2 linked regions of the Arenibacter algicola genome follow. The protein of the gene in region 2 interacts with the protein of the main gene of each other region in a pairwise test. Links are inferred from orthologs where the notes say so. Each region holds a gene or a part of one and is shown on either strand. Other genes may lie near its edges.

Region 1 (4,138 bases), 1.8 Mb from region 2 along the record:
TTCGATAGTATAAACTGAATCCACAATTTTACCTAATACCGCTGCCTGGTAACCCGATCCTGTTCCTATTTCCAAAACTCTATCGGTCGATTTCAATTTCAATGTTTCTGTCATGAATGCTACAATATAAGGTTGGGAAATAGTCTGATCGCTTCCTATAGGCAGTGCCCCATCCCTATAAGCATGTTCTACCAAGTTTTTTGGCACAAATTCATGCCTAGGTACATTTGTCATGGAATATAAGGTTAAAGGGTCTTTTATTCCCCGGGCTTGAAGCTGTGTCTTTACCATCTGCTCCCGTTGCATAACGTAATCGTTTTGGGCAATAAGTATACCTGAGAAACAAAGCGCAAGGCCATAAATGAGAAGAGATCTATAATTCATTGCTCTTATTTTTAAAGCATAACCTATTAATAATTAATAAGGTACAAAATAAAAGATGGGCATTCTAAACCTGGTAGTTAAAAGTATATTCCTTTTAAGGCAGCAATTCTATGATAGAACAAAACTAAAAATCAAATTAAATATGGCAGGATAAAACAAGGCCTTTTATATCAGGGCGCCGTTTCACTGAGCTTCGAAATGGGTGTAAGCAGTACTTTTCGGAATTCCACTTCGGCACCCTCGGCCTGCAAAGCAATATTTCCACTGCTTACAGTAGCATTATAGCCATGATTTACCAAATCACCATTTACCCACACCTTTATGGAGTTTTTAAGGCATTCTATGGTCATGGAATTCCATTCACCCAATGGTTTTTCGGAACCATCGGTTAGATTTTTTATTCTTCGCAATTTACCTTCGGTGATCCCCCATTCTTCCTTAGGTCCGCGCCTTTCCAGCATATCATCGGTCGTGATATCCTGAACAATGCACCAAAAATCGCCGGCATTTTCATGCATCATTTGAACCTCTATAGACTTGGGAAACATTTCATATAGAGATCTAGGAGTGGAGGCAAATACCAACACACCACAATTACCTGGTTTCCCGGCAAAACGATATTCCACTTCCAATCTAAAATCCTGATAAATGGCATCGGTAATAAGGTGACCCTGGGGTTCTCCCAAACTCACCAACATCCCCTCCCTAACTATAAATGGATTTACGGCATTGGGATTATTGTCCATTTCCGGCACATCTACATGCCACCCCTCCAAATCCTTCCCGTTAAATAGACTTTTGGAGGGCTGGGAAGTACAACTAATCAGTGTTAAAAAGGCGGTAACGACCAACACTATACTTTTCATATGTTCATTTTTATTGATTATAGTAATCCACAATTAAGAATTTCAAATCCAATATCCCTTAAATGTATCATTTTCCATTGACATATTATCTATCTGGATCGTCTTAATAGATTTTTCCTGATATACTTCAAAACCAGATTAGTTAATATACCCAACATAAATGTTGAGGAAAATACCTTACTAAACGGATGCGGGGGTTCAGTATAAATTAAGTAATTTGCACCCATTCAAAACAATAATAAAAGTGAAGGTCTGTATTGCGGAAAAACCTAGTGTTGCTCGGGAAATTGCTCAGGTATTAGGGGCAAACACCAAACACGACGGATATTTTGAAGGAAATGGTTACGCAGTTACTTTTACCTTTGGACATCTCTGCACTTTATTTGAGCCTAGCGATTACAAGCCACATTGGAAAAGTTGGGACCTTAACAATCTACCCATGCTCCCGGATAAGTTTAAAACAAAAGTGGTGGACAATGCGGGAATCCAAAAACAGTTCCATATTGTAAAAAGTCTATTTGATAAAGCGGAAGTGGTAATCAACTGTGGGGATGCTGGACAGGAAGGGGAATTAATACAGCGTTGGGTTTTACATCAGGCCAATTATAAGGGCGAAGTACAGCGATTATGGATCTCATCCCTAACCACCGAGGCCATTAAGGAGGGATTTACCAAGTTAAAATCTTCCCACGACTACGACAATCTTTATTATGCCGGGTTTTCCCGCGCCATAGGGGACTGGCTTTTAGGAATGAATGCCACACGTCTTTATACCGTAAAACACGGGGGGTACAAACAAATGTTATCTGTTGGGCGGGTACAAACCCCTACCTTGGCCATGGTGGTCAATAGGTTTAAGGAAATAGAAAGTTTTACACCCCAACCCTATTGGGAACTGCAAACACTGTATAGGGAGACCGTTTTTAATTATGAAGAGGGCCGTTTCTTGAAAATGGAAGACGGGGAAGTTCTGGCCAAGGAAGTAAAGGAACACGAATTCGAAATTGTCAGCATTACCAAAAAGAAAGGCAAGGAATACGCTCCAAAGTTGTTCGATCTAACAGGTCTACAGGTGTATTGCAACACCAAGTTTGGATTTACGGCAGATGAAACACTTAAGATTGTCCAGAAATTATATGAACAAAAAGTAGTTACCTATCCTAGGGTGGATACCACTTTTTTACCTAATGACGTTTATCCCAAAGTGGCAGGAATACTTCGCAATCTAACCCAATACGAACAGTTGACCTCTACCCTCTTGTTAAAGAAGATCAGGAAATCCACCAAGGTTTTCAATGATAAAAAAGTAACGGACCACCATGCGATCATACCCACTGGTGTTGAAATAATGTTAGGCGCAGCCCAGCAGCAGGTCTACGACAGTATCGTCAGGAGGTTTATTGCTGTGTTTTACGATGATTGTGAAGTTTCCAACACCACCGTCATTGGTAAGGCAGCCAACATCTCTTTTAAAACAACCGGGAAGGAAATCCTTAAAAAAGGCTGGCGAATTGTTTTTGAGACTGCCAATACCAAAGAAAAAAAGGAAACTGGAATTTTACCCAATTTTGTAAAAGGTGAAAAAGGTCCTCACGAACCTTCATTTTTGGAAAAGCAGACCAAACCACCCAAACAATATACGGAAGCCACCTTGCTAAGAGCCATGGAGACGGCCGGAAAACAAGTTGATGATGATGAAATGCGGGAACTCATGAAAGAGAACGGAATTGGTAGACCTTCAACCCGTGCCAATATTATAGAAACCTTATTTAGGCGCAAGTACATAGAAAGAAAAAAGAAGCAGATACTACCAACCCCAACCGGCATACAACTGATTGATACGATACAAAACGAATTGTTGAAATCTGCAGAACTGACCGGCTTATGGGAAAAGCAATTAAAGGATATAGAAAAAGGTATGTTCAGTGCCGGCATGTTTATAGCCAACATGAAGAAGATGGTAGACGAATTGGTTTATGAAGTACGAAGTGAGACCCAACGTGCCAATATCTCCCATACCTTGGAACACAAAAAGACGGTACTCCAAAAAACTAAGACCAATACCGGCGCCATCACAGCGGAAACCTGCCCTAAATGTAAAAACGGTACACTAATAAAGGGGAAGTCGGCCTATGGCTGCAGTGAATATAAAAATGGTTGCAATTTTTTACTCCCCTTTGTCTTTCATCACAAAAAAATCTCGGAAAATCAGTTCACAAGATTACTCCAAAAAGGTTGTACGGTAAATTTAAAAGGGTTTAGATACAATGGTGCCGAGGATATTGAGGGCCTAGTACGGTTTGATGAACAATATGGATTGGTATTGGAGCCAAAGAAAAAACTGGATACCGATACTCCCGGCTGTCCCAAATGCAAAGAAGGGAAAATTGTAAAAGGTAAAAATTCCTACGGTTGTAGTAATTATACGAAGGGATGCGATTTTAGATTTACATTTGACGAAGTCAAGGCAAAAGCATCCAATAAACCCCTAACAAAAGCTCTTGTTCTATCTATTTTGAATGGGAATTACTAATATATCTAGCTGTTTGCACAGGGGAAAGATTTAAATAAAGCTTCATTCCCAACTTAGGTTGAACCTTGTGCTATGTAAAAACAAAAGACCGTCCAAAAAATAGACGGTCTTATTGTTACACAAGCATAGCCCCTCATAATGGAGAGCCAATACCTATTATCTCTACTCCTATAAAATGGCTACCAATTCCAATTCAAAAGTAAGGTCTTGCCCGGCCAATACATGATTGGCATCTATAACAATACTTTCTTCCTTAACATCGGTAATTCGCAATTGGTTCTCAGTTCCGTCCGGATTCTGAGCAATTAATGTCATTCCAATCTCCGGGGTTATATTTTCGGGAAGTTCAGCCTTC
Region 2 (8,431 bases):
GAAATACACTCTTTAACGTCTTTTTGATCAGAAACCTGCAGTGCACTTGTACTTTAGTAGTGCCATAGCATAAGTAGGTTAAGTTCATGGTAAGATTTGGGGCAAAAAAGGTGGAGACTTCTCCACCTTTTTTATTGGTACCAATTCTATATACAGACCCCGCTGTATTACATCCTATATAATCTACTGTTTATCGAATAAGAAGTATTTCAACTTATTAAAGAGACATTCATCTAAAACCTTTTTTCCACAGCATACATTACTCTACTTTTGGAGGACCATAGCATAAGTAGGTTAAGTTCATGGTAAGATTTGGGGAAAAAGGTAGAGCTATGCTCTGCCTTTTTATTTTTGCCCAAATCTGTAATGATATTATAGAATAACGAACTTCCCCAAAAAACAAATTGATTTTTATGGGACGGTTCCCTAATTGCAACAGAAAGTATTTTCGCTAAAGGTGTTTGCCCCTCTCCCATCCATATTTTTCCAAATACTGCTTCCCACTCTCTATGGCACCATCCTCTAAGCTAGTGCCCATGGTGTCGTTCCAACGATTTAAAAATCCGAACAAAGAAATGACCCCCAACATTTCCACTATCTCTCCTTCATCCCAATGTTTATATAAGGCTTTTTTTATTTTAGAATTCATGGTATTGGGTACCTGGGAAGCCGCCAATGCAAAATCCAAGGCCGCCCGTTAGGCCTCTGAGAATGCAGAATGCGTCCTGTACTCCCAAATATTATCCAGTTGCTCCTGCTCCGCCCCATAACGTTCTGCGGCACTTATTGCATGCGCTTGACAATACCGACAACCAGTGGCGTTACTGCTTACCCAGGCCATCATTCTTTTCAAAGCCGAGCTTACCCTTCCTTCATTTGCCATCACCGCCATATTTAAATTAATAAATGCCTTGGAAATAGCGGGCCGATGCTGCATGGTCAATACCGAATTAGGACAGAAACCCAAAGTTTCATTAAAAATTTCAGCCAACTTTTTGGTCGCTGAATCATGATCGGCATCTAAAGGGTCTACAAGGGACATGATTTGTGAATTATGCGTATTTTTGACCTATACAAGTAACGAAAAAAACACCTACATGACAAATCAAATCACTACCAAATGGCTTGGTAATATGGCCTTTGAAAGCAATAATCCGTCCGGAAACAACCTAATTATAGATGTAGCCCCTGAAAATGGGGGAGAAGGCATGGGATACAGGCCTAAAGCCCTTATGTTGACCGCTTTGGCCGGCTGTTCCGGTCTGGATGTTGCTTCCCTAATTAAAAAAATGAAATTGGAGGTGGAAGAGTTTAGAATAGAGACTATTGCCAACCTAACCGAGGAGGACCCTAAATTTTACGACAAGGTAGTGGTAGAGTATCATTTTACTGGAGCTAACCTCAACGAAAAAAAATTGCAAAGAGCGGTTGATCTTTCCGTTGAAAAATATTGTGGGGTAATGGAAATGTTCCGTCAATTCGCAACCTTGGAGATTAAGACTTATTTTGATAAATAATAGTTTCCTTTCTTCTTTTTACTATGATCCAAAGATTTCTATATCTGTTAGCCGGTTTTATACTGGTACAACAAAACTTGCATGCCCAAGCTACAGAAAATATAATATCCCACATCCAGGAAACCATTGTTACCGATCCGTCAAAAGGTGAAAATAGTTATAAGCATTGGGCCGTTTTTCCTCCCAAAAACAAGGAAATTCGGCAGATAATCTTAAATCTTACTTTTGAATGCCCTGACAATATGCGCTGTGCAGACTGGGATTATGTTGACCATATTAAAGTGAGGCAAAAGAATGACACCACCAACTATGAAATTGCTAGAATGCTTACACCCTATGGCGGCAGATTTCAGGAAGATTGGCGATTTGATTGGAAAGTGGACATTACGGATTTTAGTCCCATTTTAAGGGATAGCCTCGAGGTAGATTATATACATACAGGTTACGAAGACAATAAGACCCGCGGATGGAAGGTTACCGTAGATTTTGAAATTACTTATGGGACTCCCGTTGCCGAGCAACTGGCCATACATAAGGTCTACGATGGCAATTATAGTTATGGAGATAAATCAGATCCCATTGAAAATCACTTGGTACCAGTTGCTTTAAAGGCCAGTACCCAATCCTCCTTTGGAAAGGTAAAAATTCATCAGACAGGACATGGGATGGATGCCAATGGCTGTGGGGAATTTTGTGACAAATACCGTGACATACTGTATAACGGCAAGGTAATCGATAGAAAACAATTATGGATGGAATGTGGAGATAACCCCTTATATCCACAAGCCGGGACCTGGATCTTTGACCGGGCCAATTGGTGCCCCGGTTATTTATTGCAACCAGATGAGGTAAGTTTTGACTTAAATTCAGGACAAGAATTTACCATTGACCTTAATATGGAACCCTATGAAACGGAAAAGCCAAGTGCAAAAGAACTTTTAGTGGCCTATGTTCTGGAATATGGCAAGATAAATTCCGAAAATGACGTTGCTTTAGTGGATATCATATCCCCTTCCAACGAAAAAATACACAGTAGAAAAAATGAAACGGGAGCTTTTCCCATTATCCGGATAAAGAATAATGGCCAGAACAATTTAAAATCTTTGGTAATAAATTATTTTCTAGAGGGGCAGAAACCAAAAGAATTTAAATGGAAAGGAGACATTCCTTTTGGGGAAACCGCCCTATTAACCTTGCCCGAAGAGATATTTAGTGATAAAGAGTCTACCCGCTTTTTTGTAGAATTAAAAAGGCCTAATGGCAAAAAAGATGGTTACGGTTTGGATAATTCCAAAAGCTCAGTCTATACCAAACCCAATATCTTGCCCGAGTCCGTTATTATCTATTTTAAGACGAATAAAAAGCCCGGCCAAAATGAATATTCCGTTACCGATAGCTACGGAAAGCCAATATTCAAAAGAGATAGTGTAGATCTTAAACCTTACACCATCTATTCGGATACCCTGAGACTTCGAAAGGGTAACTATACTTTTAAGTTACATGATAAAGGAGGGGATGGACTTGAGTTTTGGTTCAGGGCAAAGGATGGCAATGGTAGCGTTAAACTATTGGATACTTTGGGGCAGGCCATAAAACATTTCAATTCCGACTTTGGGAGCCATATTATGTATAACTTTAGAGTAGAACCTGGGGTTACCTATCATTTGGACAATGAACCATCCATAAATATGTTCCCTGCCAGAACCGAGGGTCCAGTAACATTGGATTATTTTGCCAATGACGAAAAAAATGTGGAGGTCATTATTACCCAACAGGAAGATGAGACAAAAATAGTGGAAACCCATACCTACTTAAATTTCAAAAAGGGTATTTTTACATATGACCTCTCCTATTTGCCTAAAATGCGCTACTATCTAAAAGTTGTAATAGACGGCAAAGAAGTATTTAAAAATAGAATTAGGCTAAAGGAGTAATTACCATGCGATGGACCATTAAACCAAAACCCGAACAACCACAAATTGACGCGTTAGCCGCGGCCCTAAACGTGGAAGATCTGGTAGCGCAACTATTATTACAGCGTGGCATTGCCAACTATGAGGATGCCAAAAGGTTTTTTAGGCCACAGCTTTCAGACCTTCACGATCCTTTTTTAATGAAGGATATGGACAAGGCCGTGGAACGAATAGAAAGGGCCATTGCAGAGCAGGAAAATATTTTGATTTTTGGTGACTACGACGTGGATGGCACTACGGCAGTAGCCTTGGTTTCCTCCTATTTGGAAAGCACCTACCCCAACGTGGCCACCTATATCCCGGACCGATATAACGAAGGCTATGGGGTTTCCTATCAAGGTATAGATTTTGCCGAGGATAACAGCTTTTCCCTAATAATTGCCTTGGATTGTGGGGTTAAGGCCATTGAGAAGGTAGAATATGCAAAGGAAAAGGGTATCGACTTTATTATCTGTGATCACCACAGGCCAGGGAATACTTTACCAAATGCAGTAGCTGTTTTGGACCCTAAAAGAGCGGATTGTTCCTATCCTTATGACGAACTTTGTGGCTGTGGGGTAGGATTTAAATTGATCCAGGCATTGGGGAGCAATAAAGGGGAAACTATTGAAGATTTAGTTCCTTATTTGGATTTGGTTGCTACAGCCATAGGGGCAGATATAGTGCCCATTACAGGGGAAAACCGGGTTATGGCCTATTGGGGGCTGCAAGTAATCAACCAAGATCCGAGAGCCGGTTTTAAGGCGATCATCAATCAGATAAAAAAACAAGTCCTTACCATTACAGACGTGGTTTTTATAATTGCTCCGCGAATTAATGCTGCAGGGCGCATGGAGCACGGGCAACACGCGGTTAATCTGTTAAAGGAAACCGATTTGGCACGGGCCGAATTTTTTGCCGCCGAAATAGAGAAATACAATACGGACAGAAGAAACCTAGACCAGATCATTGCCCAAGAAGCCCTATTACAGATACAAGAAAACAAAGAAGAGGAAGGTTTTACCTCAGTGGTATACAATGAAACCTGGCATAAGGGGGTAATCGGAATTGTAGCCTCCCGTCTCATTGAAACTTATTATAGGCCCACTTTGGTCTTTACAAAGAGCGGCAATAAATTGGCAGCCTCTGCGCGATCCATCAAAGGTTTCGACGTATATGAGGCATTGGAGGGCTGTTCCGATACCATTGAACAATTTGGTGGGCATATGTATGCCGCCGGATTAACTTTACTTGAAGAGAATTACGAGGCCTTTAAAGCCAAATTTGAGGAAGTGGTTGCCAATACCATGGATCCAAATCTAATGTCTCCTGAAATTATGGTAGACGCCATAATTAACTTGGATCAAATTACTCCAAAGCTGATGCGCATTATTAAACAATTTGCCCCCTTTGGCCCAGGAAATATGACCCCTACTTTCATGGTAGAAAATCTTAACGATACCGGCTACGCAAAAGTGGTAGGACAAGAAGGAAAACATTTAAAATGTAAGCTTTTTGATAAAAATAACGGCTCCAGGAGGTCGGGAATTGATGCAATTGGGTTTAATTTAGGTAAGCATTTACCTACGGTATCAAGCAAAACCGTTAGCGCCGTTTTTACATTGGATGAAAACGAATGGCAGGGTAAAATAGCCCTTCAAATGAAGTTAAAGGATCTAAAAGAACATGATAGTTATCAATTTTAATTTTTTGATAACTAAAATGCATCAATAAATTGTACAATTAACAGGCTGCAACTACAAATTTTAGTACGAATTGTACTATGCCAAGCAGGTAAATCAACAGTATTCCGATTTTCCCTCTAGATGGACCGAAAAATCTCTTGTATTTCAGCTTAAGGAAGACTCATATTTCTTCAGGGATAAGGAAGACCCATCAAATTCGCCGTAAGTAAAATAGGAAATCCAATCCCCTAGATTCACATAGATTGAATTATCATTTAAGGGTATTTCCAAAGGCAGGTGCCGATGCCCAAAAACAAAATAATCATAGTGCTGCTGTTCCAGTTTCCGTCTACAGTATTGCACCAGCCATTCGTTCTCCTCCCCAAGAAATTTAATATCCTCATCCCCGGAAATCATTTTGTTCTTTACGGAAAGATATTGGGCCAGTTTTACGCCAAAATCGGGATGCAACCAATTATACAGCCATTTGGATACGGGGTTGGTGAATACTTTTTTCATCCGCTTGTACCCTTTGTCCCCAGGACCCAAACCATCACCATGTCCAATTAAAAATGACTTACCATTTAATAAAAAGGATTGTGGTTCGTGATATACAGGAATGTTCAACTCCTCTTCAAAATATCCGTTCATCCATAAATCATGGTTCCCCACAAAATAGTATACCGGAATGCCCGAATCGGTAATTTCTGCCAATTTCCCCAAGGTACGGGTAAAGCCCTTGGGCACTACCGTTTTATACTCGAACCAAAAATCGAAAAGATCCCCAAGGAGAAAAATAGCGGAAGCATCCTCTTTTACGGTATCCAACCAAGCCACAAACCTCTTTTCTCGTGGAAAACTAAGGTCCTTGGTAGGAGCCCCCAAATGATTATCACTAGAGAAGTATATTTTCTTGCCCGCGGGAACGTCAATAGTTTTCATGCAGGCCTTTTTAATTATCAGAAGCGTACCACTCTGCAAAGGAGGTGTCGGTTTCCTGTAGCTTTAAAGAATGTAGGCTGATGTTTTTTGGCAATCTGGCCTTTATTCTATCTGCAAAATCCAAAACCATATTTTCACTGGTAGGTTGATAATTGGCCAATATTACATTGTGCCCCCTATCCGTTAGTTCCTGTGCCAATTCCACATGCGGAGTATTTTTATTAAAAACTGTAGCATGGTCAAATTGATCCACAATCTCTTCCTTCACAATTCTCTTCAAATCCCCAAAATCTATGACCATTCCCAATTTTACGTGTGCAGTATCGGTAATAGGCTTCCCTATTACGGTTACTGAAAGCTTATAACTATGCCCATGTACATTTCTACATTTACCATCATAACCGAACAAGGCATGTCCAGTTTCAAAATTAAACTGTTTGGTAATACGAATGTTGCCCATATTATTTATTTGGACTGCAAAGGTAATTTATTCTGGGAAACTAATCATTGAGTATGGGCTGTGTCCAAGCAGATTCGTATTTGATGTCCTCTATTGGGTTTTTCTGAAGTTTTGTAGAAGATATTTTACTCCTTACAAAGAGTATATCATCCGTTAGCTCGAAACTGGCAGAACCGCCCTTCACAGCCTTCAACTCCTTGACTTCGGTTTCCCCTTTAAGACATCCAAGAAAAGTTATATTATATTCAATACCTGTTTCCGGTTCCACTTCCACCTTCAAGGTCTTGTCTCCAAATTCCAAAGTTTTAAGGGTAACCCCAGTGGTAGAATAGAAGTCGCCCCTTTCCATAGCCTCTATCAATGAGGGAGCAGACAAGGTATCGGACTGTACCATTACCCAACCCCTGCCGGAATTACTCCATTTATTACCCATTTTATGGTAATTATGGGAATCATCGGTTGCCAAACCATACATAATGGGTTTTTTGGCCGTTATATAGGATATATTGATCTGATCCCACATTTCCTCCGTAGAAATATGTGTTGAATCTCCCATATTATGAACCATGGGATGACCGTTGTACACTTCAAAAAAGCGCTCTCCCTTCAAGGATATCATGTCGTCAAGACTAATACTGTAATAAAAGTTGGGATGATTTATATGTGGCATAATAGGAACTCCCGTTTCTTTCCGTTGTTTAAGTACCGCATCCAGATTGTTCTGCATGACTTCCGAAATACTATTACCCCCCTGGGGATCTATTTTTTCCTGAATATTGCTAGCGTTCATATGTACATGTTTGTCCTCGTACCTGTCCGTAATTTCTTCCGAATGAATGACTAAAAATTCTTCCGCTTTCTCAAAAAGATCCCTATACTCCGTATACGTCTTTAATTTTACATGCACCTTTCCGGAGTCCGTTTTATGCTCTACCCAATCCTCCCCATAAGTTGCCAAATAGTTCTCAAAGCTTTTTTGATAAATGGAATCTTCCCTGACCTGTATCCATTTTTCCTCCATAGAAACGGTATTATGGTCCGATAGGGCAATGAATTGATAGTCGTGCGACTTATACCACTCCAGAATAGTCTCAGGAAACTCGTCCCCATCGCTCCAGAACGAATGGGTATGAAGATTACCTTTGTACCACTTTTTATTTACAGCTGTATCAGTACTTTTATTACTATCTCCACAGCTTTCCATTAGAAAAGCCATAATTAACAAAATAGAGGGTAAAACATGTTTCATTTATAGAGTAATTTGGAAATTGAAGCCCAAAAGTTAATGAAAATGTATTAGAAATCAGGGAATAAGCTAAAAATCAATAATAAACATTACAATTAAATAATAAACGTTTAGGGACAATTAAGACACACTTAACATGCTGTGTAAAACCAATAGCATTTTCGTCTATTTTTGTCCGATTTTTAAAACCATACAAACTTGGCAGAACTATTTGAACAACTGGAGTTTAAGGAGAATCCTCTTTTTGAAAAAGTGATAGATGATATCCTAATACAGAAATACAGTATTGTAGATGATTTTTTCTCTCCGGAGGATGTGGCCCAATTAAGGGATTCACTCCTGGCCAAATATGAGGAGGATCAATTTAAAAAAGCAGCTATAGGAAATCGTGTCAATGAATTGATCATAAAGGCAATCCGTGGCGATTTTATCCTGTGGATGGATGAAAGCAGTAAGGATATACTGGAACAACAGTTTTTTCTAAAAATTAATGAATTGGCCAATTATCTGAACAAGACCTGTTTTATGGGAATCCTATTCAAGGAATTTCACTATGCCATATATCCTGAAGGCACTTTTTACAAAAGGCATTTGGACACTTTTCAGAATGATGATAGGCGTAAACTTTC

The links.
Region 1: the proteins of recJ (region 2) and U735_RS0113490 interact in binary tests that used the Escherichia coli proteins (3 or more experiments, as listed by UniProt). The link is inferred for Arenibacter algicola from one-to-one orthologs.

The regions. Positions count from the first base shown.
Region 1 is NZ_JPOO01000003.1:749,386-753,523, forward strand. Bases 1,179-4,138 are described here. They hold U735_RS0113490 (DNA topoisomerase 3), read left to right. Parts: upstream 1,179-1,494; coding sequence 1,495-3,783; downstream 3,784-4,138. Other genes in these bases: U735_RS0113485 (3-keto-disaccharide hydrolase), read right to left, coding at 1,179-1,250; U735_RS0113495 (FKBP-type peptidyl-prolyl cis-trans isomerase), read right to left, coding at 3,952-4,138. Also shown: U735_RS0113480 (protein-L-isoaspartate(D-aspartate) O-methyltransferase), read right to left, coding at 1-384; more of U735_RS0113485, read right to left, coding at 555-1,178.
Region 2 is NZ_JPOO01000003.1:2,535,764-2,544,194, forward strand. What follows is about bases 2,859-5,815. They hold recJ (single-stranded-DNA-specific exonuclease RecJ), read left to right. Parts: upstream 2,859-3,456; coding sequence 3,457-5,175; downstream 5,176-5,815. Other genes in these bases: U735_RS0121475 (peptide-N-glycosidase F-related protein), read left to right, coding at 2,859-3,451; U735_RS0121485 (UDP-2,3-diacylglucosamine diphosphatase), read right to left, coding at 5,320-5,815. Outside these bases: U735_RS0121470 (OsmC family protein), read left to right, coding at 1,098-1,517; more of U735_RS0121475, read left to right, coding at 1,541-2,858; more of U735_RS0121485, read right to left, coding at 5,816-6,087; U735_RS0121490 (6-pyruvoyl trahydropterin synthase family protein), read right to left, coding at 6,107-6,556; U735_RS0121495 (CehA/McbA family metallohydrolase domain-containing protein), read right to left, coding at 6,597-7,805; U735_RS0121500 (2OG-Fe(II) oxygenase), read left to right, coding at 8,001-8,431. UniProt on the Escherichia coli protein: Single-stranded-DNA-specific exonuclease.